Regions from separate parts of the Metapseudomonas lalkuanensis genome, predicted to be linked through region 4. Evidence: predicted binding sites of a transcription regulator. Region 4 holds the regulator's gene; each other region holds the start of a gene.

Region 1 (7,556 bases), 2.3 Mb from region 4:
CAGTCGGCCCGGCACGTAGACCATCTCCCGCAGGGTGCCGCCCAGGGGGGCATGGACACGGTGGTAGTCCTTCGGCGACAGATAGACGGTGGCGAACTCGCCGCCCATGAAGGGGGCGGCGCGCTCGGCGTCACCGCCAAGCAACTCCAGCACGCTGAAGCTGTGGCCCTTGGCCTGGAAGCAGCGACCGTGCTCGATCGGGCCGATCTGGCTGATGGCGCCGTCGGCCGGGCAGAGGATGGCGCCGGGCGTTTCGTCCAGTGGACGCGCGCCGGGCTTGAGGGCGCGGGTGAAGAAGGCGTTGAAGTGCTCGTAGGCAGTGACATCCTCGACCAGCGCTTCGCTCATGTTCACCTGGTAGCGCTTGGCGAACCAGGTGGTGAAGGCGTTCTTGAACCACTGCACGCGGCATTCGGCGATGCAGCCAGCCAGGCGCGACAGCAGGTGATGCGGCAGCAGGTACTGGCTGATGATGAAGAGGCGTTCTTTCATTAGGTTTCCTTGATGGGCGCTTCAGCTCTCGACCGGGGTGTCCGGGTGGTTGCCCCATTCGGACCAGGAGCCGGCGTAGCCTTTGACGCGCGGGTAGCCCAGGGCCTTGGCCACCAGATAGGTGAAGCCCGAGCGGTGATGGGTCTGGCAGTGGGTGACGATTTCCTTGTCCGGGGTGATGCCCAGGGACTGCAGGATCTCGGCCATGTCGGTGCGGATGCGCAGGGCGCGGGCCGGGTCCATGCCGGCGGTCCACTCGAAGTTGACCGCGCCGGGGATGTGCCCGCCCTTGGCGGCCAGGACCTTGGTGCCGTTGTACTCGCCGGGGCCGCGGGCGTCCCAGATGGCCAGGTCGGCGGCGCCGAGGCGGCTCTGGATGTACTCGCGAGTGGCGGTGGGCTCGTCGTGCAAGGTCAGGGCGATCGGGCCACCGACCGCTGCCGGAACGGCGTCGCTGGTTTCCCGGCCTTCGGCCAGCCAGGCGTGCAGGCCACCGTCCAGATAGTGGTAACGCTGATGGCCGATCACATCCAGCAGCCAGATGAAGCGGCCGGCCCAGCCGCCGCCTTCGTCGTCGTACACCACGTAGGTGGCGTCGGCGCGATGGCCCAGTTCACCGAACAGTGCTTCGAGGTCGGCCTTGGCGGGCAGCAGGCCCGGTGCCGGCGGCTGGCCGAGCTGGGTGCGCTTCGGATCGACGAAACGGGCACCCGGGACGTGGCCAGCGGCGTAACGGGCGGCGCTGGTGAGGTCGACCAGGATCAGCTCGTCGGCACCAAGCAGGGGTGCCAACTCGGCCGGTTCGATCACCAGCGGCAGGTTGGGGAAGGCAGACATGAAAGCCTCCGGTAATGGGCAAAGTGGCAGATTGTATAGGAAAGCCTATCGGCCGCGTCTGGCGAAGCTTGCGAGTGCGCGCTCGATGCACTGGGCCGTCTTGGCGAAGGCGCGCAGGCTGATCTCGGCGAAGGGGGCGCCGTCCTGGTCGGCCACCACCAGCATGGCCACCCGGCCGTTCACGGCGATCGAGCGCAGCAGCAGGTGGTGCCCCGGGAACAGGCTCTTCAACTGGCCGGGCAGCAGGGCGGAGAACTGCGCCATGTTGTCCGGCCCCAGGCGCAGCTGGCCCGGCTGGCTGAGCAGACGCCGCAGCACCTGGCTCTGGTTCGGGTCCAGTTGCAGGCCGTTGGCTTCCTTGGGCAGCCCCACCTGCTGCTGGGCGAGCAGGCGGCTGTGGGCGCGGTCGGCCAGCAGCACCAGGACCCGGCGCATGCCGCCGCTTTCCAGGGCGTCGCGGGCGCAGGCGGAAAGCTGCACCACGTTGGCGAATGGGCTGGGCTCGCGGATCAGCTCGCCACAATGGCGACGCCAGTCTTCCAGGGCGTCGGCGGTAGGGGGCGGTGCGGCAACCGGTTCGCGGCGCAGACGGTGCTGGTTCCAAGGCCAGAGCAGGGCTTCGGCGGGGTGCCAGAGGTCGCCGCGGGCATGCAGGCGTCCGCTGTGTGCGGCGTGCTGGTGAACCTGCTGCTGCAGTTCGTCCAGCGGCACCTTCATGAACAGTCCGGTGAGGCGCTGCCAGCGCAGGCTGTGTCCATCTCCCCAGCCGACATGGGCGGAAACCGCCAGGCCGTTCGCCAGCAGGACGGTATTGCCAGGCTGGGTCAGCCAGCGACTCAAGGCGGGGTCGGCGTCCAGTTGCTGCGTTTGTTGCAGCGGATGTCCATTGTCGCGGGCAATGTGCAGGGCCTTGACCAGCATGCGGCGGTCGTCGCTCAGCAGGCGATAGCCCTGGATGATCCAGTCGGGCAGCTTCCAATGTTCGGCAAGGGCCTGGCAGAGGCGCAGCAGCGGGACGCCGAGCAGTTCGCGTTCGACCCTGGCAGCCGGTTCGCCCTCGCCCAGCACGCGCTTCTCCCAGGTGTCGAACAGTTCCGGGTGGCTGGCCAGCAGCGGCCAGAGGGGCGAAAGGAACAGCAGGCTGCACCAGTGGATTTCCTGCCAGAGGCGGGCAAGCCGGGCGGCGAACAGGCCGTTGGCTTGTTGCGCGGCGTGCTGGCTGATCAGTTGCAGCTGACGCAGGGGCTGCGGAATGTCGTTCTCGGGGACCGCGGGCAGGCGATTGAGCAGGACTTCCGCGCGCTTCAGGCCCAGGCGGCTGAGGGCAACCTCCAGACTTTCCGCCGGGCTGCTCAGCATGTTGCCGGCGGCATTGGCCTCGCGCAGCAGGCTCAGGGCCAGGGCGGGGCTGTCCTGGGTCAGGTCGGCGATATCGCGCAGGGAGCGGCGGCTGTCACCCAGCGCGCGGCGGACCTTTTCGTGGGCGGCGGCGGGGACGGGCAGGCGCACACCATCGAGGTGCTTGATCCAGCTGTCGAGACTGCGTGGCACGGGCTTTGCGGTTGACATAGGGGGCCGCCAATCTGGCTTTTCGCCTGAACAGGCTATAGTCTGGCGCATATCTTCCGATAATTAGAAGGGGCTCTTTTCATAACCCTTTCTACTGACTCTTCAAGCTTCCTTCCTATGGCAAAAATCATCGGCATCATCGTCGTATTCGCCAGCGTGCTCGGTGGATACATCCTGTCTCACGGCAAGCTTGCCGCGCTGATCCAGCCCTTCGAGGTAATGATCATCGGCGGTGCGGCGCTGGGTGCGTTCCTCCAGGCCAACCCCGGCAGCACGACGATGATCGTGTTCAAGAAGTCGCTGAAGATGTTCGGCACCCGCTTCACCCACGGCTTCTACCTGGAAGTGCTGCGCCTGCTCTACGAGATTCTCAACAAGAGCCGCCGCGAAGGGATGATGGCCATCGAGGCCGACATCGAGGACGCCCCTGCCAGCCCCATCTTCAGCAAGTACCCGGGCATCCTCAAGGATGAACGGATGACCGCCTACATCTGCGATTACCTGCGCATCATGTCCTCCGGCAACATGGCGCCCCACGAGCTCGAGGGCCTGTTCGACATGGAACTGGCCAGCCTGAAGGAAGAGCTGGAACACCCGTCCCACGCAGTCAACCGTATCGCCGACGGCCTGCCGGGCTTCGGTATCGTCGCGGCGGTACTCGGCATCGTGGTGACCATGGCCATGCTGGGCGAAGCCGAACAGGCCGCCCTCGGCCAGCACGTGGGTGCGGCGCTGGTGGGGACCTTCCTCGGTATTCTCGCGGCCTACGGCTTCTTCGGCCCGCTGGCGGTATCCCTGGAGCACGACGCCCGTGAAGAGCTGAACGTGTTCGAGGCGATCAAGGCCTGCCTGGTGGCCTCGGCTTCCGGCATGCCGCCGTCGCTGGCGGTGGAGTTCGGTCGCAAGACGCTGTTCCCGGCACATCGCCCGAGCTTCAGCGAGCTGGAGCAGGCCGTGCGCGGCAGCTGAAGGCTGAGTCATGGAGAACAACCAGCCGATCATCGTCAAGCGCGTCAAACGCTACGCCGCCGGTCACCACGGCGGTGCGTGGAAGATCGCCTTCGCCGACTTCGCCACTGCGATGATGGCGTTCTTCCTGGTGCTCTGGCTGATGTCCTCGGCCACCCCCGAGCAGAAGAAGGCCATCTCCGGCTACTTCAAGGACCCCATCGGCTTCACCGAGAGCGCGAGCCCGTACGTCATCGACCTGGGCGGCACGCCCACACCCGCGCCTGACCGCACCTTGAATCCCGAGCTGAAGGACGCGCCCGATTCCCAGGAGTCGGCGATCGATTCCACGGACAAGACCCAGGTGGATGCCAGCCAGGTGGAAACCCTGGCCGACCAGATCGAGCGTGAGCGCCTGGAACTGTTGCTGCAGGAATTGCAGAACAAGGTCGAAGAGAACCCTGAGCTGCGCAAGTTCAAGGACCAGATCCTCTTCGAGATCACCCAGGACGGCCTGCGCATCCAGATCATGGATGCCGCCAACCGCCCCATGTTCGACCTCGGCAGCGCACGCCTGCAGCCGTACTTCGAAGACATCCTGCTGATCCTCGCCGAGACCATCAAAGCCGTGCCGAACAAGATCAGCATCAGCGGCCACACCGATGCCAAGCCCTATGCCGGCGCCGGTGATTTCGGCAACTGGGAGTTGTCCGCCGGTCGCGCCAACGCCGCGCGTCGCACCCTGATCGCCGGTGGTTACCCGGAAGACCAGGTGGCGCGGGTAGTGGGCTATGCCTCGTCGGCGCTGTTCGACCGCAAGGACCCCTTCAATCCGGTCAATCGCCGTATCGACATCATCGTGCTCACCAAGAAGGCCCAGCGCGCCATCGAGGGTGAGCAGGGCGACGGTGCCAAGCCTGAGGAAGGGCAGCAGCCCCCGCCTCCTGCCAGTGATGCTGCGCCGTCGGCTCCAGCTACCCCGGCGGGCGATCCGGGCGCGCCGGTGCAGCCACGTGAGCTGCGGGAGAAGCTGAATATCTTCGAAGACGGCGTGCTGAAGATGGACCAGCCCAAGGGGCAGTGACTGCCGCACCAATGAAAAGGCCACGCATTGCGTGGCCTTTTTCGTTTCCACCGAACCTTAGTACTCGTCTTCGGGCAGGCTGGCGAGGATGTGCCGGTAGCTCGCCATCCGTTGCGGATGCACGCGGCCATCTTCCAGGGCCTTGAGCAGGGCGCAGCCCGGTTCGCGGTCGTGCTTGCAGTCACGGAAGCGGCAGGTTCCCAGCAATTCGTTGAATTCGATGAACCCGGCCTCGACATCGTCGCGGCTGACATGGCCCAGGCCGAACTCGCGGATACCGGGAGAGTCGATCAGCTCGCCGCCGCCCGGGAAGTGGAACAGGCGGGCGGTGGTGGTGGTGTGGGTGCCCTTGCCGGTGAGCTCGGAAAGGGCGCCGACGCGGGTGTCCACCCCTGGCAGCAGGCTGTTGACCAGCGACGACTTGCCCACCCCGGACTGGCCGACGAAGACACTGATATGGCCGTCGAGTCTGGCCATCAGATCCTCCATGCCGCCGCCCTGGCGTGCCGAGACTTCCAGCAGCGGGTAGCCCAGCTGCCGGTAGACCCCGAGCAGTTCGTCGAGCATGGCGCCGTTCTCGTCATCCACCAGGTCGGCCTTGTTCAGCAGCAGCAGCGGGTGGATGCCTGCGTGCTCGGCCGCTACCAGGTAGCGGTCGATCAGGTTGGCGTGGGGATGGGGCAGGGGCGCGAAGACGATGACGATCTGATCGACGTTGGCCGCCACCGGCTTGAGCACGCCGCGCATGTCCGGGCGGCACAGCTCCGAGCTGCGTGGCAATTGGGCGACGATCACCCCGCTGCCCTGGGCACCGGCGCGCCAGACCACGCGGTCGCCGGTAACCAGCGGCGGCAGGTTGGCGCGCAGGTGGCAGCGCATGATCTGGCCAGCCAGGTCGCCTTCCAGGGCCTCGACTTCCACCTGCACGCCGAAGTGGGCGATCACCAGGCCGGTCTGCTCCGGGCCGAGATCGCCGCCTTCGAGCTCTTCGAGCGCGCGCGACTCCCGCTTGGCTGCGCGAGCGGCGCGTTCTTCCTGAATCTTCTCGATGCGCCAGCTCTGCCGGCGGGTCAGTTGGCGTTTGGCCATGGTGGGTCCGCTTGGAAAAAAACCGCGCGAGTTTAGCACGCAGCCCGCAGCGGCAGCCTCTAAGCTAGAATGCGCGCTTCGCCGAGGAGACCGAATATGCAGAATGCCCTGAACCTGATCTGGATCGATCTGGAAATGACCGGCCTGAATCCGGACACGGACGTGATCATCGAGATGGCCACCATCGTGACCGACAGTGATCTGAACGTTTTGGCCGAGGGGCCGACCATCGCCATCCACCAGAGCGACGAGATTCTCGCCGGCATGGATGAGTGGAACACCCGCCAGCATGGCCAGAGCGGCCTCACCCAGCGAGTGCGCGAAAGCCAGATCAGCATGGCGGAAGCAGAGGCCCAGACCCTGGCTTTCCTCGAGCAGTGGGTGCCCAAGGGCAAATCGCCGATCTGCGGCAACAGCATCTGCCAGGACCGCCGCTTCCTCTACCGTCACATGCCGCAGCTGGAAGCCTACTTCCACTACCGCAACCTCGATGTGTCCACCGTGAAGGAGCTGGCTGCACGCTGGGCGCCGAAAGTGCGTGACGGGGTGAAGAAGAGCAGCAGCCACCTGGCGCTGGATGACATCCGTGACTCGATCGCGGAGCTACAGCATTACCGGGAACACTTCTTCAAGATTTGAATTCCCGATCGCAGCGGCCTCGACCGACTCCTGCCTCAGATAGCGCTTGCCCCATGGCGGGCGAGCGCCCACTCCACATGCTCGCGCACCAGCGCCGACGGATGTTCGCGGCGCAGCCGCAGGGCCTCCAGCACTGGAATGCTCGAAGGCGCATTGCCAAGTCCCACGGCCAGGTTGCGCAACCAGCGCTCATAACCTGCGCGGCGCAGGGGTGAGCCTTCGGTGCGGCTGAGGAATTCCTCCTCGCTCCAGCGGAACAGCTCCGCCAGTTCGGCATTGTCCAGGCCATGGCGCGGCTGGAAGTCGCCTTCGCCGGAAGGGCGGGCGAAGCGGTTCCAGGGGCAGACCATCTGACAGTCATCGCAGCCGAACACGCGATTGCCGATCAGCGGACGCAGGTCTTCGGGAATGCTGCCCTTGTACTCGATGGTCAGGTAGGAAATGCAGCGCCGCGCGTCCAGTTGGTAGGGTCCGACGAACGCGGCAGTCGGGCAGATGTCCAGGCAGGCCGAACAGCGGCCACAGTGCTCGCTGCCGTGGGGGGCGTCCATCGGCAGTGGAGCGTCGACGAACAGTTCGCCGAGGAAGAAGTAGCTGCCGGCCTTGCGGTTGAGTACCAGGGTGTTCTTGCCGATCCAGCCGAGGCCCGCCTGTTCGGCGATGGCCTTTTCCAGTACCGGCGCGCTGTCGACGAAGGCGCGGTAGCTGAACGGGCCTATGACCTTCTCGATGCGCTCGGCCAGGTATTGCAGGCGTTTGCGGATCAGCTTGTGGTAGTCGCGACCCAGGGCGTAGCGCGAGACATAGGCCTTCTCCGGTTGCCCCAGCACCTTGGCCATGCGAGTGTCGCCGGGCAGGTAGTCCATGCGCAGGGAGATCACCCTCAGGGTGCCGGGAA
Region 2 (7,556 bases), 480 kb from region 4:
TGCCGCCGCAGCCGTATTCCAGGTCGAAGCCGCCCGGGGTCTGCATGTAGAAGCTGGTCATGTCGTCGTTGGTGTGGCGGCCGAGGGTGGCGGAGAGCTTGACGCCGCTGGCATGCATGCGGTCCAGGGCACGGCCCACGTCGTCCAGCTCGCCCACTTCCACCATCAGGTGCACGCAGCCGGAGGGAATCGGGCACTCGAACAGCGCCAGGGAGTGATGGCGGCCGTTGTTGCAGTGGAGGAAGTGGATGCGCTTTTCCGGTTCGGCCGGATCAGGGGTGAAGCGCACTTTCATCAGGTCGGAGAGACCGAAGCCCATGACCCGCTCGTAGAAGTCCAGGCAGCGGTCAAAGGAGGGTGCCGGCAGCACCGCGTGGCCCATGCCCAGGTCGCTGGTGACGAAGCCGCTGACACCTACCGGGGAAACGAAGGGTGCGAAATCCTGCTGCGGGCCCCAGAACAGTTCGTGGCGATTGCCATCCGGATCGGCGAAGCGCGCCAGCTCCTGCACCCTGCGGCCGGACGCGTCGGCAGCACTGGCACGCTGCACCTCGACGTCGGCCTGCTGCAGTTCGGCGATGGCCTGCTCGAAGGCGGCCTTGCCGGCCACTTCCCAGCCACAGGCGCCGTAACCGTCGCGGTCGGCACGCTCCACCAGGATGCGGTAGGGGCGTTCGTCCATCTTCAGGTAGAGCCGCTCGTCCGCAACGGCATCCACCATCATGCCGAGCACCCCGGCGGCGTACTCGCGCCAGCGGTTCAGGTCTGTCGAGGCTACGGTGACGTACCCCAGGCCACGGATATCCATGCGGTTCTCCTCATTGTCGTTATCGCCGCGCACGCCGGGCGCGGGGCTCTATGGGGAGGGATTAAATCGGTGGCCCAGGGAGCGGGCATCGTCCGTTGGGACTAGCGCGAAAGGCGCGTGGGACGGGGCTTCGGCGGTTTGTGGGAGGGTCGTTCGGGGAAAGCCACTATCAGTTGGACGTGGAGTACGGGCACTGAGTCGATCCCGCCCCTGTAGAAGGCGTGGTCAAACTCGCTCCTACCCAATGAATTCGCGAAAGCAGACAGCCGTGGCATCCAGCGGAAAAATCTGGTGGAAATTTCCCACTGCAGAGCCAGCCACAGGCGCAGTAACTTAGCCGACGGATCACTCTCGAGGGACGGCGATGGACTCACTCACCCAGGCGGTGCTCGGCGCCACTATCCAGGGCGCGCTGCTCGGCCGCTGGCAGGGGCGCAAGGCGCTGCTCTACGGAGCCGTGCTCGGCACGCTCCCGGACCTGGACGTGGCGATCCGCTATACCGATGCGGTGGCGGCCATGACCTACCACCGGGGCTTCAGCCATTCGATCTTCGTGCTCAGCGCCCTGGCGGCGTTGCTCACGCTGCTGGTGCGACGATGGCGGCCGAATCCCGGCTATTCGACGCAGCGGCTGTTCCTCAGCCTCTGGCTGGTACTGGTGACCCACACCCTGCTGGACTGTTTCACCAGCTATGGCACCCAGCTGTTCTGGCCATTGATGACGCCCCCCATCGCCTGGTCGAGCATCTTCATCATCGACCCGCTCTACACCTTGCCCCTCCTGGCGGCGGTGATCGGTGGGGTGCTTTTCGGCCTGCGTGACCGCACGCCACGGCTACCGGTGGCGGCGCTGGCGCTGTCCAGCCTCTACCTGCTCTCGACCCTCGGCGGCAAGTTCATGGCCGAGCAGCGGGTGCAGGAGGCACTGGAACGGGACGGCGTTCGCCCGCAGGCGATGTTCAGCACGCCGACACCGTTCAACACCCTGCTCTGGCGGGTGATCGTGCTCGACGGCGAGGACTACCACGAAGCCCTGGTGAGCTGGTTCGACCGCGAGCCGCCACGGCTCGAACCCATCCCCCGAGGTACCGAACTGGCGCGGTGCCTGCGGGATTCGCCGCAGCACCTGCGGCTGGCCTGGTTCACCCACGGCATCCTGCGCTACGACCAGATCGACCAGGTGCTGGTGGTCACCGACCTGCGCCTGGGCATGACTGGCTTCCATCCTTTCCGCTTCATCCTCGCCGAACACCGGGATGGCCGCTGGCAGCCGGTGAAGGAAGCTCGCCGCTGGCACACCGAACGGGGGGACCTGGATCGGCTCAAGGTGCTCTGGCAGCGGATCTGGCATGAGGATCAGGCGGTTCCGCTTTCCACCTGGGCGGGACTGCTGCAGCGCTAGGAATCTGGCGGTTTCGCCCTGCCCTCATGACGCCAAACCTGCGGCCGATAAAGTCTCCAGCGGCAGTTGCGGCTGGACTACCCTTGCCAGCGTCGGACTTCACCAGCGGGGACAGGACATGAAAATAAGGCAGAAAATGGTCGCCTCCGGAGCAATCAGCGTGCTGGCCGCTGCCCTGCTGGGTGGCATCGGATACTGGGGACAGACCGAACTGGCCGGGGCGCTGGCGGAGAACCAGTTGAGCGTAAGCGCCCTGCGCAATCACCTGGAAGGCGACATGATGCACGACGCCCTGCGTGCCGACGTGCTGGCGGCGCTGGTGGTGCAGCCGGGCGACCAGGCCGGGGCCGACCAGGTACGCAGTGACCTGCGCGACCACAGCGAATGGTTCCGCCGCACCCTGGGCGAGAACGCCAAACTGCCGCTGACGGCGGATATCCGCAGCGCCATCGCCGAGTCCCAACCGGCCCTGGAGACTTACATCGGAGAAGCCGAACGCATCGTCAATCTCGCCCTGCGCGATCCGCAGGCGGCGCGTGGCGAGTTGTCGGCCTTCGAGCGCAGCTTCGGCGAGCTGGAGGAGAAGAACGAGGCGCTGAGCGGCAAGATCGAGGCCCACGCGGCGAAGACCCGTAGCGATGGCGAGGCGGCCGTGAGCAGCGCCGCCGCCTGGCTGGTGGGCGGCATCCTGCTGGTAGTCGGCCTGCTCTGCCTGGTGACCAGCCAGCTGATGCGCGCGGTCCTGCGCCCCCTGGAGAAAACCGTCTGCGTGGCCCACGCCATCGCCCAGGGCAACCTGCTCACCCAGGTCAGCATCGACAGCGACGACGAGGCCGGCCAATTGCAACGGGCCCTGGCTGAAATGCAGGGCAACCTGCGCCAGATGATCGCCACCATCCGCAACGAGAGCGAGGAACTGCGCGGCACCGCCCACCGCCTCAGCGAAACCTCGCAGAGCATCGTCGACGGTGCCAGCGAGCAATCCGACAGCGCTACCAGCATGGCCGCGGCCATGGAGCAGATGATCGCCAACATCGGCCAGATCGCCGAGCATGCCCGCAATGCGCAGAACATTTCCGCCCAGTCCGAGGACCTGGCCGGCAGCGGCGGCGCGGTGATACTCGGTGTAGTGGACGGCATGAGCCGCATCGCCGACGCGGTGAACCAGTCCTCCAGCACCATCACGGCGCTGGGCCAGTCGTCAGAGGAAATCCACTCCATCATCCAGGTGATCAAGGGCATCGCCGAACAGACCAACCTGCTGGCACTGAACGCCGCCATCGAGGCTGCCCGCGCCGGGGAAGCCGGGCGCGGCTTCGCGGTGGTGGCCGACGAAGTGCGCAATCTGGCGGCACGCACCGCGCAGTCGACCCAGGAGATCACCGGGATGATCCAGCGCATCCGCGAGTCCACCCAGCAGGCGGTGGACAGCATGCAGACGGGCGTGGAGCGGGTGCAGGACGGCGTTGGCCTGGCGCGGCAGGCGGGCGAGTCGATCAATGAGATCCGCAGTGGCGCCCACCGTGCGGCGGAAGTGGTGGAGGAGATTTCCCACACCATCGGCGAGCAGTCCAGGGCCAGCAGCGAAGTGGCCCAGCGGGTAGAGCTGATTGCCCAGATGTCACGGAGCAACAGCCAGGCCATGCGCGACCTCGCCAACGCCGTCGAAAGCCTGGACGCCGTGGCCAGCGCGATGCAGTCGTCGGTGGCGCGGTTTCAGATTTGAGTCTGACAGCTCTCCCCTGCCTCTGCGTGCTGGACTGGAACCGCCCGCACCCTCTCCCCTCTCCCAGAGGGCGAGGGGTGACTCGCGCCGGTGAAGAACGAATAGTCCTGAAGCCAACGCGTAGCCTGACATCTGGAGAAAGAGGTGAGGCGGCGACACCGCCCCTTCAGGAGGCCGAGCGGAATCGTTGCAGAGAGGGACGAGCGGCATGGATGCCGCGCCCCCGGAGCAACGATGTCGGGAGGGAACCTGGCGAAGCCAGGCCGGATGGTAGGGCAAGCGTTTTTGGTCACTTTTGCCGCGATTGGCAAAAGTGACTCGCCCGGGAGGGCGAAACAGCAACCCGGAGCCCGCTCGGCAATGAGCCGGAAACCGATTCCCAAGCCAACTCACGCCGCGAGCAACCAAAAGAAAAACCCCGGCACAAGGCCGGGGTTCTTGTGGGTACAGCGGAGTATCAACCCGCTTCGTAACCCGCGACCTTGTCAGTCTGGGCCTTGCTGCTGAGCTTCAGGCGGTAGCAGCCCCACATCACCAGCAGCCATACCGGGATGGCGTACACCGATACCTGGATGCCCGGGATCAACAGCATGACGCCGAGGATGAACAGCACGAAGACCAGGCACAGGTAGTTGCCCATCGGGTACCAGAGGGCGCGGAAGCCGGTGCGAACACCGTCCTTGTCCATCTGCTGGCGGAACTTCAGGTGGGAGTAGCTGATCATCGCCCAGTTGATCACCAGGGCGGCCACCACCAGGGACATCAGCAGTTCCAGCGCATTCTGCGGAACCACGTAGTTGACCACCACGGCGAGGAAGGTCACGGCCGCCGACACCAGCAGCGAACGTACCGGTACGCCGCGCTTGTCCACCTTGGCCAGGGCGCGCGGGGCGTCGCCCTGCTCGGCCAGCCCCAGCAGCATGCGGCCGTTGCAATAGGTACCGCTGTTGTAGACCGACAGGGCGGCGGTGAGCACCACGAAGTTCAGCAGGTGCGCGGCGGTGTCGCTGCCGATCAGCGCGAAGATCTTCACGAAGGGGCTGCCGCTGTAGGCATCGCCCGCGCCGTTGATGGAAGCCAGCAGCGCGTCCCAGGGGCTCAGGGAGAGCAGCACGACCAGGGCGCCGACATAGAAGATCAGGATGCGGTAGATGACCTGGTTGATGGCCTTCGGGATCACCTGCTTCGGCTTGTCGGCCTCGGCCGCGGTGAAGCCGAGCATTTCCAGGCCACCGAAGGAGAACATGATGAAGGCCATGGCCATCACCAGCCCGCTCACACCGTTGGGGAAGAAGCCGCCATGGGCCCAGAGGTTGGCGACCGTCGCCTGCTCGCCGCCGCTACCGCTGAACAGCATCCAGCAGCCGAGGACGATCATGCCGACGATGGCGACCACCTTGATCATGGCGAACCAGAATTCGGCCTCGCCGAAGAGTTTCACGTTGGCCAGGTTGATGGCGTTGACCACCAGGAAGAAGACGGCGGCGGTGGCCCAGGTGGGGACGTCCGGCCACCAGTAGTGGATGTACTTGCCCACGGCGGTGAGCTCGCTCATGCCGACCAGGATGTAGAGCACCCAGCAGTTCCAGCCCGAGAGGAAGCCGGCGAAACCACCCCAGTACTTGTGTGCGAAGTGGCTGAAGGAGCCGGCGACCGGCTCTTCGACGATCATTTCGCCCAGCTGGCGCATGATCAGGAAAGCGATGAAGCCGCAGATGGCATAGCCGAGGATCATCGAGGGACCAGCGGACTTGAGCACGCCGGCGGAACCGAGGAAGAGACCGGTGCCGATGGCGCCGCCGAGGGCGATCAGCTGGATGTGGCGATTCTTCAGGCCGCGTTTCAGCTCGCCCGAGTGTTGCATCTCACTCATTGCGTCACCTTTTGTTGTTGTCGTGACGGGATTTCACCCGCCGGGCTTGTGGTCCGGCGGAAGTTTGCAAGGCGGGTAAACCTTATTGCGCGTCTGGCTGTACCTCCGGAGCAGCATTCCTGAATGCTTCGAGGGCTTCGCAGCGCGCAGCGATATCGAGGATGCGCGGATAGGCCGAAAGGTCACAGTCGAAGCGTCGTGCGTTGTAGACCTGGGGAACCAGGCAGGCTTCTAGGTAGCCGGGACGGCTGCCCAGGGAGAGCTTGCCGCCGAAGGCTTCCAGGCCCTTTTCCACGGCGGCGAGACCTGCGCCCACCCAGTGGCGGTACCAGGCATCCTTGGCCTCGTCGGAGACGCCCAGTTCAGCCTTGAGGTACTGCAGCACCCGCAGGTTGTTCAGCGGATGTACTTCGCAGGCGATATGCATGGCCAGCGAGCGCACCAGGGCGCGCTGGGCGGGGTCGGCCGGCAGCAGGGCCGGTACGGGGAAGACTTCTTCGAGGTATTCGAGGATGGCCAGGGACTGGGCGATGCGGATTTCGCCACCGGCATTTCCGGCATCCACCAGCAGCGGCACCAGGCCCTGGGGGTTGAGTTCGCGATAGGCGTCCTGATGCTGCTGGCCGCCATCCTTGACCAGGTGCACCGGCTCCTGGCGATAGGCCAGGCCCTTCAGGTTGAGGGCGATACGCACGCAGTAGGCAGCGCTGGAGCGCCAGTACCCGTAGAGAGTGAGTTCTGTATTCATGGCGTCGGGCCGAATTTTTGTTTGCGCCATCTCACTCTGGCAGGGCCTGGCGAACAAGGCGCGGAATCTCCCGAAGCGACGCGCCGGACGGCCCATGCGGAAACTTTTCCTTACAGCCCTGAAAAAACAGCGATTCCGCTTGCCAGACGCTCCGCTTCCGTAAGGATTTCTTGACGTGGCGTTCAGCCAGGCTTCCAGGCGGGAGCAGCATCGGCCGACCAGCGGCGGTTTGCACGGGGTCGGGGCCTGTGCCATATGACAGCAATGCGCCACCAACCGCCGGGGAACGTCACGCAATGCCGCACATGGACGAGCTCTACGACAGCCTGGTCAACCTCTGCTACGAATGCGTGCTGGATGGCGGCGCCTGGCGGCCGATGCTGGAACTTCTGGCGGCGGCCACCGGCCACCAGTTGGGCGCCCTGCTCTTCCTCGACCAACACGAGAAACGGCCGCAGGTCACCTCGATCAACCTCTGCGACCCAGCCTGCGTGGAGGTCTACAACGCCTACTACCACCAGCTCGATCCGGCCAAGGATGTGCTGGTCCCGAGGCCGGTGGGCAGTTGGTACCACGACCTGGAGGACCTGGGCCCCCAGCGCATCCGCCGCGACCCGTACTACCAGGAATTCCACCTCCCCTTCGGCATGAGCAACATTTCCTGCATCAAGCTGCACGAGCAGGCCGACTCGGGCATCTACCTGTCGCTGCTGACCGCTGTGGGCGCGGCCTTGCCGGAGATGCGGCAACGCGATCTGCTCATGCGCCTGAGTCCTCATCTGGTGCGTGCGGCGAAGATGTCCGGCCACCTGCGCAACCTGGAACTGGAAGTAGCGCACCGCGACCTGCTCCTGGAACGCCACCCCGCGCCGCTCTGGCTGCTGGATGCCGAAGGCCGGGTGCGCTACGGCAACCGCCAGGCCGAGCGACGCCTTAGCCAGCCGGAGTTCGCCCTGAAGGGCGTTCAGGGGCGGCTGCATGGCAAGGCCCTGGACGACC
Region 3 (7,556 bases), 1.6 Mb from region 4:
GCGGATGAAACGGGCAACCTTGCCCGACTGACTGTTGGCGCGGCTGGAGCCGGCGATCAGGACGATGTTCAGCATCTAGGGGTTCCTTGTTCAGACGGGGGAGCAGGCTAGCCGGCGGTTTGCGAGCCGGCAAGCGAATGCACGCCAGGTTGAGACACGGATGGCGCCAGGAGGGGGAGGGGGGAGTGCCCGTTGCGAGTACCTCAGGGCAGGAGGGTGCCCTGCTTTCGCGAATGAATTGGCGCCCACAGAAAAGCAGAGCATCGCCGGTGCGGCGGTGGTTCCGGCGCGAGTCACCCCTCTCCTCTTCAGGGAGAGGGGCCGGGGGTGAGGGTTCGTCGGTGTGGCAGGGGCTCCCCGGGACAGACCTGCGGCCTGCTTTCGCGAATGAATTGGCTCCCACGGGAAAGCCTAGGGCATCAGTGCCGGGCTCGGGCTCGGCCGCGCTGGTGGATGCAAAGCGCGACATTCACCCTACGCGCGGAACTGATCCATCAGCCCCTGCTGGTGGTTGGCCAGGCGGTTCAGCGCCTGGCTGACCTGGGCGGACTCCTCGGCCTGGCCGGAAAGGGATTCGGTGACGTCGCGGATCGCCGCCACGTTGCGGTTGATCTCCTCGGCCACCGCGCTCTGTTCCTCGGCGGCAGACGCGATCTGCAGGTTCATGTCGGTGATCACCGTCACCGCCTCGCCGATGCGCTGCAGCGCCGCCACCGCCTGTTCCACCTGCTCGACGCTGCCCTGCGCCTGGCGGTGGCTGCTGTGCATCGAGCCGACCACTTCGCGGGTGCCGTGCTGCAGGCCCTCGATCACCTGGCGGATTTCCTCCACCGAATCCTGGGTGCGCTTGGCCAGGTTGCGCACCTCGTCGGCCACCACCGCGAAGCCGCGCCCGGCCTCGCCGGCCCGCGCGGCCTCGATGGCGGCATTGAGCGCCAGCAGGTTGGTCTGTTCGGCGATGGCGCGGATCACTTCCAGCACCGAGCCGATCTGCTCGCTGCTGTTGGCCAGGGCCTGCACTTCTTCCATGGCCGCGCTCATTTCGCTGGCCAGTTGCTCGATGGCGCTGGTGGTCTTGCCGATCACGCCGAGGCCTTCCCGGGTGGCATGGTCGGCGCCGCGGGCGGCTTCGGCGGCCTGGGCGGCGCTGCGGGCGACGTCCTGGGCGGTGGCGCTCATCTCGTTGGAGGCGGTGGCCACCTGGTCGACTTCGCGGTACTGCTGCTGCATGCCGGCGCTGGTCTGGCTGGCGATGGCGGCGGACTGGTCGGCGGTGCCGCGGGCGTCCTGCACCGAGCGCTTCACGTCGGCGATGATCGGCTGCAGCTTGTCGAGGAAACGGTTGAACCAGCCGGCCAGCTCGCCCAGCTCGTCCTGGCGGGCGTAGTCCAGGCGCCGGGTGAGGTCGCCCTCGCCGCTGGCGATGTCACGGAGCATGTGCGCCACGCCCTGGATCGGCCGGGTCACGCCGCGGGCGGTGAGCCACACCAGCAGCAGGCCGGCGACGCCCGAGACGAGGCCGATCAACAGGCCGACCAGGTTGGCGGTGTGGTTCTGCGAATCGAGTTTGGCATCCAGTTCCAGGGCCGGCGCCAGCAGGACCTTCTCCGGTACTTCCAGCAGCACGCTCCAGGGTGCAGCGGTGGGGATCGGCTTGAACGGCTGCATCACCCGCAGCATGCCGTTGTGCTTGAGTTCCACGGCCTTGCCGGCCTGGAGGTTGCCGGCCAGTTCGCTGGCGTTTTCACCAAAGGCCTTGTCCAGCTTCGCACTGAGCAGGCTGGCGTCGCGGCTGTGGCCGGCGAGCAGGCCGGCCGGGCTGAGGATGCTCACGTGGCCGTTGCCGTCATACAGCTCACGGTTACCGGACATGCTCAACTGCTGGAGGCTTTCCAGGCTGATGTCAAGGCCCATGACGCCGATGGTCTTGCCGTTCAATTGCAGCGGGAAGGCGATGCTGGTCATCAGCACCTGGCGGCCGCCGACGTTATCGAAGTAGGGGTCCAGCACGCAGGACTGACCGGTTTTCATCGGGCAGGTGTACCAGGCGTTGTAGGGTGCGCCGCTGGGGCCGGTGCTGCTGTCGGCGAGCAGCTCCTCGGTCATGGATTCCGATTCGAGCTTGCCGGGGGTGGGTTGAGCCCAATAAAGGGAGAAGCGGCCTTTGTCGTTGCTGCCGAGTTCGGCCTGGTCGACGAAGAGTTCGTCCTTGCCGTCCAGGGCGTTGGGTTCGAAGACCAGGTAGAGGCCGAGGATTTCCGGGTTGGCTTCCAGGCTGGTGCGGACTTGGCGGGTCAGGTCTTCACGCAGGTCGAAGGCGTCGAGGAAGCGCTTTTCCGCCTGTTCCTTGAGGAACAACACCTGGCGCGAGAAGCCCTTGCCGTACTGGTAGGTGTCCATGAAGTAGCGCTGGATGCGGATGGCCTGCAGCTCCGCGCGGGCCTGCAGGCGCAGGCGTGCGCTCTGGTCGAGCATCCGGCTGCTGTCGGCCTTCACCAGGCTGGCGCTGCGCTCGGACTGGTACAGGGACGAACCGACCAGCAGGGTCACGATGGCCAGCAGGCAGAGGCCGGCGAGCAGGGTGATTTTCCACTGGATGGACAGGCGATTGAACGGCATTGGGACTTCCTTCTGTCTCGTCGGAACTTCATTCGTTGTCGGCGCGAGCGGCGATTTCTTGACGCGAAGACGACGAATAGCCGTGCGGAATGCACGAGGGCGCAATTTGCAGGCAAGAATTATGCACACTACGCCCAATATTCCGAACGCTTTTGACAGCCGCCCCCGGTTTGGGCAAAGTGCGCGCTTTTTTTCGCGGCCGGCATGGCCTGCAAAGGTGGGGAGAGGCGATGAATGCGGTAGTGGCGGCGGTGGGGATCATGCTGGTCCTCAGCCTGTGCCGGGTCCATGTGGTGGTGGCCCTGATCATCGGCGCGCTGGTGGGTGGCCTGGTCGGCGGCCTGGGGATCGAAGGTTCCCTGTCGGCCTTCAACAAGGGCCTGGGTGGCGGCGCCACCGTGGCACTGTCCTACGCGCTATTGGGTGCATTCGCCGTGGCCATCGCGCGTTCCGGCCTGGCCCACGCGTTGGCGGACAAGGCCCTGGCACTGGTGGGCCGCCAGGAAGCCAACGGCGGCAATGCACTGAAATGGCTGCTGGTCGCCTTGTTGCTGTGCGTGGCGATTTCCTCGCAGAACATCCTGCCGATCCACATCGCCTTCATTCCATTGCTGGTTCCCCCTCTTCTCTATGTGCTGACGCGGCTGTCCATCGATCGCCGGCTGGTCGCCTGCGTGATCACCTTCGGCCTGATCACGCCCTACATGTTCCTGCCGGTGGGATTCGGCAACATTTTCCTGAACGAGATCCTGCTGGCGAATGTGGTGAAAAGTGGCGTCGACGTTACCGGTGTGAATGTCACCGAGGCGATGTTGATACCGGCGCTGGGCATGGTCGCCGGCCTGTTCATCGCAGTGTTCGTGAGCTATCGCGGCAAGCGCACCTATGACCTGGAGCGCATCGCCCAGGCCGAGCAGGTGAGCGTCGCCTACAACCCGATGAGCCTCGGCGTGGCCGGTGTGGCCATCCTGGTCGCGTTCGTGGTGCAGCTCTGGCTGGACTCGATGATCATCGGTGCGCTGCTGGGCTTCGTGATCTTCTCGCTGTCGGGCGTGGTGCGCTGGAAGGAAGCGGACGACCTGTTTACCGAGGGCATGAAGATGATGGCCATGATCGGCTTCATCATGATTGCCGCCTCGGGCTTCGCCGAGGTGATGCGCGAAACCGGCCAGGTAGCGACCCTGGTGGATGCTTCGGCCGGCTGGATCGGCCACAGCAAGCCGCTGGGGGCGCTGCTGATGCTGCTGGTGGGCCTGCTGGTGACCATGGGCATCGGTTCGTCCTTCTCCACCGTGCCGATCATCGCGGCCATCTTCGTGCCGCTGTGCGTGCAACTGGGCTTCAGCCCGCTGGCGATCGTCAGCATCGTCGGCACCGCAGGGGCCCTGGGCGACGCCGGGTCTCCCGCGTCCGACTCCACCCTGGGCCCGACCGCGGGCCTGAACGTGGATGGCCAGCACAACCATATCTGGGACACCGTGGTGCCCACTTTCCTGCATTACAACCTGCCGCTGCTGGCGTTTGGCTGGGCCGCTGCGATGGTCCTCTAGCGCGCGCCGGTACTGGCGTTCGCTTGATCATTTCGACTTTACAGTCGCTTAAGGTGCGCACGGGGTTGCCGATAAGACGGCAACCCCGTCTTGCTTTCCGGACCCCTGCTTTTCGAGGATTGCCCCGATGCGTTTGACCCTGAAGACCAAAGTCCTGCTGTTGGCCCTGGTGCCTGTGATCCTCTTCGCGCTGGTGCTGTCCGGCGCGGTGACCCAGGTGATCCACCGCCTGGCCGAAGACGAAGTGAAGAACACCCGCGAGCGCCTGATCGGCGAGAGCCGCGAAGAACTCAGGAGCTACATGCAGATCGCCCTGGGGTCGGTGCAGGCACTGTACGACGCTTCGGCCCAGGGCGACGCCGCCAGCCGCGACCAGGCCATCGCCATTCTGTCGAAGATCAAGTACGGCAAGGACGGCTATTTCTTCGGCTACGACTCCCAGGTGATTCGCCTGTTTCGCGGTGACAGCCCGGTAGATGTGGGCAAGAGTTTCACCGGCCGCAAGGACCCCAACGGCGTAGCCGTGAACGACCGCCTGGTGGCGGTGGCCAAGGACGGCTCCAACTACGTGGAGTACAGCTCCTCCCTACCGGGCAACGAGAGCGTGCTGGTACCCAAGTTGGCCTACAGCTACTACCTGCCCAAGTGGGACCTGGCCCTGGGCACTGCGGTGAACCTGGATGGCGTGGCGGCCCAGGTGGCGCAAGTGGAGCGAGAGATCGACGAGCGCGTGAGCACCATCGTGACCAGCGTGGTGGTGATCGCTGCCGTGCTGCTGGTGATCTTCGGCCTGGTTGGCCTGGGACTGGCCAATGCCCTGGTGCGCCCGTTGCAGCGGATCAGGGCCAACCTGGACGACATCGCCGCCGGCGAAGGCGACCTGACCCGCCGCCTGGTGGTCGACAGCCATGACGAGCTTGGCGAACTGGCGGGCTCCTTCAACCGCTTCGTCGAGAAGATCCATGGCCTGGTACGCCAGATCGTCGACATGACCGGCCAGCTCACGGCGCTGGTGGGGGAGGTGGCTGCGCAGGCACAGCGATCCGAGCAGGCCATGGATCGCCAGCGCCAGGAGACCGACCAGGTGGCGACCGCCATCAACGAGATGTCCGCCGCCGCGCATGAAGTGGCCAGGAGCGCGCAAGGCGCGGCCGAGGCGGCCCGGCAGACCGACCAGGAGGGCCAGGCCGCCAAGCAGGTGGTGGACGGCAGCATCACCCGCATTCATGCCCTGGTGGGCGATATCCGTAGCAGCGGCCTGTCCCTGGACAGCCTGCAGCAGGACGTGCAGTCCATCGTCAGCGTGCTTGGCGTGATCCGCTCCATCGCTGAACAGACCAACCTCCTGGCACTCAACGCGGCCATCGAAGCGGCGCGCGCCGGTGAGGCGGGCCGCGGCTTCGCCGTGGTGGCGGACGAGGTCCGCGCCCTGGCCAGCCGCACGCAGCAGAGCACCCAGGAAATCCAGGGCATGATCGATCGCCTGCAGCAGGGAACCCAGGACGCGGTGACCGCGATGCGCCGCTCCAGCGATGCCGGCGAAACCACCAGCAGCCAGGCCAACCAGGCAGGCGCCTCCCTGGATGCCATCGCCGGGCTGATCGGCACCATCAATGCCATGAACGCCCAGATCGCCAGCGCCGCCGAGGAGCAGACTGCGGTGGCCGAGGAGATCAACCGCAGCGTGCACCAGATCGCCGTGGCGGTGGACAGCGTGGCGGAGGAAACCCGCCAGGGTGCCGAGACCGCCCGCAGTCTTTCCCGGCTGGGCGACAGCCTGGGCGGGTTGGTGAGGCAGTTCAGGATCTGATGGTCATAACGGCCATCTGCAGTTCTGCCCGGTGCTTGGGGTGGACCGCGCTTCAACGGTCCACCATAGGCGGAGGGATCGGTCTCGAATGCTGGAAATGCGGAGCGATGTCCGCCCCTCGAAGCCGCTCGGCGGCCACATGGCCTCGGTTCCTTTACCCACCCCATGGAGCAGGGCCTGACGCAGCCCCCAGGAAACCGCCCACAAAAAACCCGGCACCTGGCCGGGTTTTTCGTTGCTCGGGCTTGCCTCAGTTGGCCAGGGCCACCAGACCGGAGTGCTGGACCAGGTCCAGCAGCGGCTGCGGGTAGACACCGAGGAAGAAGGCCAGCAGGGCCACGAACAGCAGCATGATGCCGCCGGCGCGCTGGGCCCAGTGCAGGTCCGCATCGTGACGACGCAGGTTCGGCTCCACCAGGAACAGGGTGACCATGACGCGCAGGTAGTAGAACACACCGATGGCGCTACCCAGGACCATGGCCCCCAGCAGCCACCAGAGGCCGGATTCGACACCGGCGGCGATCACGAAGAACTTGCCGATGAAGCCTGCGGTGAGCGGGATGCCGGCGAGCGACAGCATCATCACGGTGAGCACGGCGGTCAGGTACGGACGGCGCCAGAAGAGGCCGCGGTACTCGTACAGGGCATCGCAGTCACGGCCGCTGTAGGGGGTGGACATAAGGGTGACGACACCGAAGGCGCCCAGGCTGGTCAGCACGTAGGTGGCCAGGTAGACACCGATGGCTTCCACGGCCAGGCCCTTGCTCGCGATCAGCGCCACCAGCAGGTAGCCGAAGTGGGCGATGGAGGAGTAGCCCAGCAGACGCTTGATGTTGTTCTGCACCAGGGCCAGCAGGTTGCCGAACAGGATGGAGGCGATGGCGATGACGGTCAGCAGGTCGTTCAGCCAGCCGCCGGCGGTCGCCGGGGAGAGCTGATAGAGACGCAGCAGCACGGCGAACACGGCCACCTTGCTTGCGGTGGCCAGGAAGGCGGCCACCGGCGCCGGGGCGCCTTCGTACACGTCCGGGGTCCAGAGGTGGAACGGAACCAGGGACAGCTTGAATGCGAGGCCGATCAGCATCATGCCGATGCCGAGCTGGGACAGCACGCTGGAGGTACCGGCGGCGGCCAGCTGGCTGAAGCTCAGGCTGCCGGCGTCGGCATAGAGCAGGGCCATGCCGAACAGCAGGAAGGCGGAACCGGCGGCGGACAGCACCATGTACTTGATGCCGGCTTCCAGGGAACGCTTGTTGAAGAAGGCGTACGCCACCAGGCCGTAAACCGGTACCGAAAGCAGTTCCAGGCCGATGAACAGGCCGGCCAGGTGCTGCGCGGTGACCAGTACCAGGCCGCCGGCGGCGGCCAGGAGGATCAGCAGGTACATCTCTTCGCGGTTGCCCGGGTAGCCCTTGCCCGATTCACCGCCCAGGTAGGCGTGGATCAGGGTGACGCAGGCGAGGGTGCCGGCCAGGACCAGCGCCATGTAATAGGCGCCGAAGTTGTCGATCATCATCAGCGGGGTCACTTCCAGGGGAGCGACCTTCAGTGCCGGGATGATGGACAGCAGGGCGAGG
Region 4 (7,556 bases):
TCCGCACCATCGCCGAAGCCATCGCCAACGTGGCACCCAAGAGTCAAGATCCCGCCGCGCTGGTGGCGGCGGCTCGTGTCTCGCTGTCCCGTGCAATTGTGCAAAGCATTGTGGGACTAGAGCCGGAGCTGCCTGTGATCACTCTGGAACCCAGGTTGGAACAGATATTGCTGAATAGCCTGCAGAAGGCCGGACAGGGTTCGGAAGATGGCGTTCTCCTCGAACCCGGAATGGCCGAGAAGCTGCAACGTTCCCTGGTGGAAGCGGCGCAGCGTCAGGAAATGCTCGGCAAGCAGGCGATCCTGCTGGTGGCCGGGCCGATCCGGGCGATGATGTCGCGCTTCGCAAGGCTCGCCGTGCCAACCATGCACGTGCTCGCCTACCAGGAAATACCGGACAACAAGCAGGTCACCATAGTCGCGACTGTGGGGCAGAACTAACCGAGGTCAAGGGCCATGCAGGTCAAACGTTTCTTCGCCGCCGATATGCGTCAAGCCATGAAGTTGGTGCGTGATGAACTGGGCGCGGATGCCGCCATCATCGGTAATCGTCGGGTTGCCGGCGGTGTCGAGCTGACCGCGGCGCTGGACTACCCGCTGCCCGCGCCGGCCCCGAGCAAGCCGAACCCGGCGCTTGAAGCCGAACTGCGCAAGACCCAGGCGCGCATCGCCCAGGCTCAGGCCGAACTGACGACCCGTGCCATCGCCGATGCCGGCAAGGACCGTCAATTGTTCGCCGGCCAGCCGCTGACCGCCATCGAACCGGAACTGCCGGAATCCGCCCTGGCCGCCGCTATCGAGCGTCCGCGCGCCGTGCCGCGTCCGGTGGAGACGGTCAGCGCGCCGAAATCTGCCGGCGTGGACCAGGCCGCCCTGGACGCCATGCGTTTCGAGCTGAGCGGTCTGCGTGAACTGATCGAAGTGCAGCTGGGCTCCATCGCCTGGAGCCAGATGCAGAACCGCCGTCCGCAGCAGGCCAGCCTCTGGCGCCGCCTGCAGCGCATGGGCCTGCCGGCCGAACTGGCCCGCGCCCTGCTGGACAAGGTGGCCAACGTCAGCGACCCGCGCCAGGCCTGGCGCATGCTCCTGGCGCATCTCGCCCACGCCATCCGCACTCCTCAGGTCGAGCCGATGGAAGAGGGCGGTGTGATCGCCCTGGTCGGCCCGGCCGGCATGGGCAAGACCACCACCCTGGCCAAGCTGGCAGCCCGCTACGTGCTCAAGTACGGCGCGCAGAACGTCGCCCTGGTGAGCATGGACAGTTTCCGCATCGGCGCCCAGGAGCAGATCAAGACCCTTGGCCGCATCCTCAATGTGCCGGTGACCCTGGTCGATCCGGGCCAATCCCTGACCCAGGCCGTGGCTCCGCTGGCGCGCAAGCGCGTGGTGCTGATCGATACCGCTGGTCTGCCAATCAACGATCCGGCCCTGACCATGCAGCTCGAAGCGCTGGCCAGCCGGGCGATAAACGCGAAGAATTACCTGGTGATGGCGGCTACCAGCCAGAGCCAGGTGCTCAAGGCGGCCTATCACAGCTACAAGCGTTGCGGCCTGGTCGGTTGCATCATTACCAAGGCGGACGAAGCGGCCAGCCTGGGTGAGGTTTTGGGACTGGCTATCGGCCAGCATCTCCCGGTAGCCTATCTGGCCGACGGCCCGCGAATCCCGGATGATCTGCAGGTTCCCCGCAGCCACCAGCTGGTGAGCCGTGCGGTCAGCCTGCAGGCTCCGGAAGACCCGAGTGAAGAAGCCATGGCCGACCTGTTCGCCGGGCTCTATCAGAATCCGGCGCGGCGCGCCGGTTGAAGAATTTGTAAGCCGCCCAGAGGGGCGGTGCTGGACAGCCAAATGGCCCAGTCGACCTAAGGCAAGGTATTTGAAATGGGTAGTATGCATCCCGTACAGGTGATCGCGGTGACCGGCGGCAAGGGTGGCGTCGGCAAGACCAACGTGTCGGTGAACCTCTCGCTGGCATTGGCCGATCTCGGACGCCGCGTCATGTTGTTGGACGCCGACCTGGGACTCGCCAACGTCGACGTCCTGCTCGGCCTCACCGCCAAGCGCACACTGGCTGATGTGATCAATGGCGAATGCGACCTGCGCGACGTGCTGTTGCAGGGGCCGGGGGGCATCCGCATCGTCCCCGCCGCCTCCGGCACCCAGAGCATGGTGCAGCTTTCGCCCATGCAGCACGCCGGCCTGATCCAGGCATTCAGCGAAATCAGCGACAACCTCGACGTACTGGTGATCGACACCGCCGCCGGCATTGGCGATTCGGTGGTCAGCTTCGTCCGTGCGGCCCAGGAAGTGATAGTGGTCGTCTGCGATGAACCCACGTCGATCACCGACGCGTACGCACTGATCAAACTGCTCAACCGCGACTACGGCATGAGCCGCTTCCGCGTGCTGGCCAACATGGCCCACAGCCCGCAGGAAGGGCGCAACCTGTTCGCCAAGCTGACCAAGGTCACCGACCGTTTCCTCGACGTCGCCCTGCAGTACGTGGGCGCCGTTCCGTACGACGAGTCGGTGCGCAAGGCCGTGCAGAAGCAGCGCGCGGTCTATGAAGCCTTCCCGCGTTCGAAGTGCTCGCTGGCCTTCAAGGCCATCGCGCAGAAGGTCGATAGCTGGCCGCTGCCGGCCAATCCGCGGGGCCACCTGGAGTTCTTCGTCGAGCGGCTGGTCAAGCAGCCCTCCGCGGAAACCCCTGTATGACACCCGCCACTGGACTGCGTATGTACGGCAAGGCTCAGGCAAGGGATTCGCAACATCAGTTGATCGAGCGCTATGCCCCCCTGGTCAAGCGCATCGCCTATCACCTGCTCGCGCGCCTGCCAGCCAGCGTACAGGTGGAAGACCTGATGCAGTCCGGGATGATCGGCTTGCTCGAAGCTTCGAAGAAATACGACGGCAGCAAGGGCGCCAGCTTCGAAACCTACGCCGGTATCCGCATTCGCGGAGCCATGCTCGATGAAGTCCGCAAGGGCGACTGGGCGCCGCGTTCGGTGCACCGCAATACCCGCATGGTGAGCGAGGCCATCCGCACCATCGAGGCGAGAACAGGACGCGACGCTAAAGATCAGGAAGTTGCTGCCGAACTTGGATTGAGTCTCGAAGACTACTACGGCATTCTGAGCGACACCTTGGGCAGCCGCCTGTTCAGCTTCGACGACCTGTTGCAGGAAGGCGAGCAGGGCGGTCTGCGCGAGGACGCCGGTGTCACCCAATTTTCACCTTCCCATGATCTGGAAGACGAACGCTTCCAGGCCGCGCTGGCCGATGCCATCGCGAACCTGCCCGAGCGTGAGCGCCTGGTACTGGCGCTGTATTACGACGAAGAACTGAACTTGAAGGAAATCGGTGAAGTGCTGGGGGTCAGCGAATCGCGGGTCAGCCAGTTGCATAGCCAGTGCGCGGCACGCTTGCGCGCACGGCTTGGCGAATGGCGAGCACGCTGAACGGCACACCGCTTCCAGATTTGAACGGCGCACCCGGCAAGAGGGGCGTTTGAGACTGTACGGAGGTCGACTTGGACAAGAACATGAAAATCCTCATCGTTGACGATTTCTCGACGATGAGACGCATCATCAAGAACCTCTTGCGCGACTTGGGTTTCACCAATACCGCCGAAGCCGACGACGGCACCACGGCCCTGCCGATGCTGCACAGCGGCAACTTCGATTTCCTCGTGACCGACTGGAACATGCCCGGAATGACCGGCATCGACCTGCTGCGCGCCGTGCGTGCCGACGAGCGCCTGAAGCACCTGCCGGTCCTGATGGTGACTGCCGAGGCCAAGCGCGACCAGATCATCGAGGCCGCCCAGGCCGGCGTGAACGGCTATGTGGTCAAGCCTTTCACTGCCCAGGTGCTGAAAGAAAAAATCGAGAAGATCTTCGAGCGGGTCAACGGCTGAATGTCAGCCGCGGGGGCACCATGGACCAGAATGAACACCTGCTGGGAGACTTCGAGTCGACCCTGAAAGACCGTGCGCGGGAACTGGTGGAAAGTCTCGAGAAAGGCAACTTCACCGACGCCGTGCAACTCATCCACGAACTCAATCACGTCCGTGATCGCGGCCTCTACCAGGAAGTCGGCAAGCTCACCCGTGAGCTGCACAACGCCATCGTCAACTTCCAGATCGACCCGCATCTGCCCCACGCCCAGGAAATGTCGCAGATCGCGGACGCGACCGATCGCCTTTCCTACGTGGTGCACATGACCGAGAAGGCCGCCAACCGCACCATGGACCTGGTGGAGGAAAGCGCGCCGCTGCTCAACGGCCTGAGCGACGAAGCCCAGCAGCTGGGCGCGGAGTGGGGCCGCTTCATGCGCCGGGAAATCGGCGCGGACGGGTTCCGCGACCTGGCTCGCCGCATCGAGCAGTTCCTTGCCCGCAGCCAGCGCGATACCGATGCCCTGTCGAGCAAGCTCAACGACATCCTGCTGGCGCAGGACTACCAGGACCTTACCGGCCAGGTGATCAAGCGCGTGACCCAACTGGTCACCGAGGTGGAGAGCAACCTCGTCAAGCTGGTGCTGATGGCCAGCCAGGTGGATCGCTACGCCGGCATCGAGCACGACCACGCCGCGCTACGTGCAGAGCTGGAACAAGAAAAAAATCCTTCCAGGGGTGAAGGTCCGCAGATCCATGCCGATATACGTGAGGACGTAGTGTCCGGACAGGACGACGTCGACGATCTGCTATCCAGCCTAGGCTTTTAGGGAGCGCTCATATGAGCTTCGACGCCGATGAAGAAATCCTCCAGGACTTCCTGGTAGAGGCCGGCGAGATTCTGGAGCAACTGTCCGAGCAGCTGGTCGAGCTGGAAAGCCGCCCTGACGACATGGACCTGCTCAACGCGATTTTCCGTGGCTTCCACACCGTGAAAGGTGGTGCCGGTTTTCTCCAGCTCAATGCGCTGGTGGAGTGCTGCCACATCGCCGAGAACGTCTTCGACATCCTGCGCAAGGGCGAGCGCCGCGTGGATGCCGAACTGATGGACGTGGTGCTGCAGGCCCTGGACACGGTCAATGAGATGTTCAGCGAGGTGCGCGAGCGCAGCGAGCCGACGCCCGCCACGCCGGAGCTGCTGGCTGCCCTGGCGCGCCTGGCCGAACCGGCCGGCGCCGAGCCTGCACCCGTCGCTGCGGCGCCGGCGGCCCCCGCGCCTGTCGAAGCACCGGCTCCCGTCGAAGCAACCGCCGACATCACCGACAGCGAGTTCGAGCAGCTGCTCGACGCGCTGGGTGACAGCGCCGGCAAGGCCGCCGAACCGGTCGCCGCTGCCGCTGATGAAATCACCGACGACGAGTTCGAAGCGCTGCTCGACCAGTTGCACGGCAAAGGCAAGTTCGCCGGTGCCGCGGAGCCGGAAGCCGCTGTCGCTGCCCATGCGTCCGCCCCGGTGTCGGCGCTGGCCACTGCCGGTGCGGGTAACGATATCTCCGATGACGAATTCGAAGACCTGCTCGACCAGTTGCACGGCAAGGGCAAGTTCAACGGTGCCGTGGAAGCGGCCGCCAATACCCCGGCTGCGCCCGTGGCTCCCACCCCCCCGGCCGTTCCCGCTGCCGGTGGCGAACACATCACCGACGACGAATTCGAAGCGCTGCTCGACCAGTTGCATGGCAAGGGCAAGTTCAGCAGTGCCAGCGAGGAGCCGGTGCCCGCGCCTGCCGTGAGCCGTCCGGCTCCCGCACCTGCGCCCAAGCCGGCGGCCAAGGCAGAACCCGCCCCCGTACCGCGCCAGGCTGCAGCGCCCGCTGCCGGTAACGGCGCGGCCGGCCCAGCCGTGGCCAGCGAGGCGGAAACCACCGTGCGGGTGGATACCGCGCGCCTGGACGAGATCATGAACATGGTCGGCGAGCTGGTGCTGGTGCGTAACCGTCTGGTGCGCCTGGGCGCCAACAGCGGCGATGAGTCCATGGCCAAGGCCGTGTCCAACCTGGACGTGGTCACCGCCGACCTGCAGACCGCGGTGATGAAGACGCGGATGCAGCCGATCAAGAAAGTCTTCGGCCGCTTCCCGCGCCTGGTCCGCGACCTGGCGCGCAACCTGAAGAAGGAAATCAACCTCGAACTGGTGGGCGAGGACACTGACCTCGACAAGAACCTGGTCGAGGCCCTGGCCGACCCGCTGGTGCACCTGGTGCGCAACGCCGTCGACCACGGCATCGAGTCCCCGGACGAGCGCGAGGCCGCCGGCAAGCCGCGTACCGGCCGTGTGGTGCTGTCCGCCGAGCAGGAAGGCGACCACATCCTTCTGATGATCACCGACGACGGCAAGGGCATGGACGCAGCCGTGCTGCGCGCCAAGGCGGTGGAGAAGGGGCTGCTGGACAAGGACGCCGCCGAGCGCCTGACCGAACTGGAGTGCTACAACCTGATCTTCGCCCCGGGCTTCTCCACCAAGACCGAGATTTCCGACGTGTCCGGCCGTGGCGTCGGCATGGACGTGGTGAAGACCAAGATCTCCCAGCTCAACGGCACGGTGAACGTGTTTTCGCAGAAGGGCTCGGGTTCGAAGATCGTCATCAAGGTTCCGCTGACCCTGGCGATCATGCCGACCCTGATGGTGATGCTGGCCAACCAGGCCTTCGCCTTCCCGCTGGTCAACGTCAACGAGATATTCCACCTCGACCTGTCCCGCACCAACGTGGTGGACGGCCAGGAGGTGGTGATCGTCCGCGACAAGGCATTGCCGCTGTTCTACCTCAAGCGCTGGCTGGTACGTGACGCAGCGGTGGAAGAGCAGGGCGAGGGCCATGTGGTGATTCTCTCCGTGGGTACCCAGCGCATCGGCTTCGTGGTCGACCAGCTGGTAGGCCAGGAGGAAGTGGTGATCAAGCCGCTGGGCAAGATGCTCCAGGGCACGCCGGGCATGTCCGGCGCCACCATCACCGGCGACGGCCGTATCGCGCTGATCCTCGACGTGCCGAGCATGCTCAAGCATTACGCACGCCGTGGTTGATCTGGGGCGGCCAGCAATGGCCGCCCGCTAGGAGCTTTTTTCTTATGGCAGTCAAGGTTCTGGTGGTGGATGACTCCGGGTTCTTCCGCCGCCGCGTCTCGGAAATCCTCTCTTCCGACCTCAATATCCAGGTGGTGGGTACCGCCACCAATGGGCGTGAAGCCATTGACCAGGCGCTGGCGCTCAAGCCCGACGTCATTACCATGGACTACGAGATGCCGATGATGGACGGCATCACCGCGGTGCGGCACATCATGCAGCGCTGCCCGACGCCGGTCCTGATGTTCTCCTCGCTGACCCACGAAGGCGCCCGCGTCACCCTCGACGCCCTGGATGCCGGTGCGGTGGACTTCCTGCCGAAGAACTTCGAGGACATCTCGCGCACCCCCGAGAAGGTCAAGCAGTTGCTCTGCGAGAAGGTGCACAGCATCGCCCGCAGCAACCGCCGCTACAGCAGTTTCAGCGCCCCGGCGCACTCGGCCCAGCCGGGCCCGGCTCCGGCCAGCAGTGCCCCGGTGCGTCCGGCCCATGTGCCGGCCCAGCCGAGCCACGCTGCGCCGGCTGCCCCGGCCAGCTCCGCCGC

What was found. Region 4 encodes FliA, which starts transcription of late flagellar genes. Its sites were predicted from a motif close to CTAAAGTTTNNNNNNNNNNNGCCGNTAA; they were not measured.
Region 1: motA (flagellar motor stator protein MotA) is a predicted target of FliA. The motif match lies at 2,934-2,961, and genes of this name have one in related genera.
Region 2: FXN65_RS06290 (methyl-accepting chemotaxis protein) is a predicted target of FliA. The motif match lies at 2,234-2,261, and genes of this name have one in related genera.
Region 3: FXN65_RS15775 (methyl-accepting chemotaxis protein) is a predicted target of FliA. The motif match lies at 2,655-2,682, and genes of this name have one in related genera.

The regions. Positions count from the first base shown of each region.
Region 1 is NZ_CP043311.1:5,503,838-5,511,393, reverse strand. It holds gene asd (archaetidylserine decarboxylase) at 1-492, opposite strand, end outside; gene rhdA (thiosulfate sulfurtransferase) at 514-1,329, opposite strand; gene FXN65_RS25435 (HDOD domain-containing protein) at 1,375-2,898, opposite strand; gene motA (flagellar motor stator protein MotA) at 3,016-3,867, shown strand; gene motB (flagellar motor protein MotB) at 3,878-4,930, shown strand; gene rsgA (small ribosomal subunit biogenesis GTPase RsgA) at 4,988-6,019, opposite strand; gene orn (oligoribonuclease) at 6,116-6,658, shown strand; gene queG (tRNA epoxyqueuosine(34) reductase QueG) at 6,694-7,556, opposite strand, start outside.
Region 2 is NZ_CP043311.1:1,313,598-1,321,153, reverse strand. It holds gene FXN65_RS06300 (VOC family protein) at 1-808, opposite strand, end outside; gene FXN65_RS06295 (metal-dependent hydrolase) at 1,173-2,210, shown strand; gene FXN65_RS06290 (methyl-accepting chemotaxis protein) at 2,329-3,936, shown strand; gene FXN65_RS06285 (amino acid permease) at 4,394-5,809, opposite strand; gene maiA (maleylacetoacetate isomerase) at 5,892-6,557, opposite strand; gene FXN65_RS06275 (helix-turn-helix transcriptional regulator) at 6,854-7,556, shown strand, end outside.
Region 3 is NZ_CP043311.1:3,376,792-3,384,347, reverse strand. It holds gene FXN65_RS15780 (NADPH-dependent FMN reductase) at 1-75, opposite strand, end outside; gene FXN65_RS15775 (methyl-accepting chemotaxis protein) at 475-2,619, opposite strand; gene FXN65_RS15770 (Na+/H+ antiporter family protein) at 2,850-4,169, shown strand; gene FXN65_RS15765 (methyl-accepting chemotaxis protein) at 4,297-5,979, shown strand; gene nuoN (NADH-quinone oxidoreductase subunit NuoN) at 6,230-7,556, opposite strand, start outside.
Region 4 is NZ_CP043311.1:1,794,398-1,801,953, forward strand. It holds gene flhA (flagellar biosynthesis protein FlhA) at 1-440, shown strand, start outside; gene flhF (flagellar biosynthesis protein FlhF) at 456-1,805, shown strand; gene fleN (flagellar synthesis regulator FleN) at 1,881-2,714, shown strand; gene fliA (RNA polymerase sigma factor FliA) at 2,711-3,457, shown strand; gene FXN65_RS08475 (chemotaxis response regulator CheY) at 3,541-3,915, shown strand; gene FXN65_RS08480 (protein phosphatase CheZ) at 3,936-4,724, shown strand; gene FXN65_RS08485 (chemotaxis protein CheA) at 4,736-6,973, shown strand; gene FXN65_RS08490 (protein-glutamate methylesterase/protein-glutamine glutaminase) at 7,018-7,556, shown strand, end outside.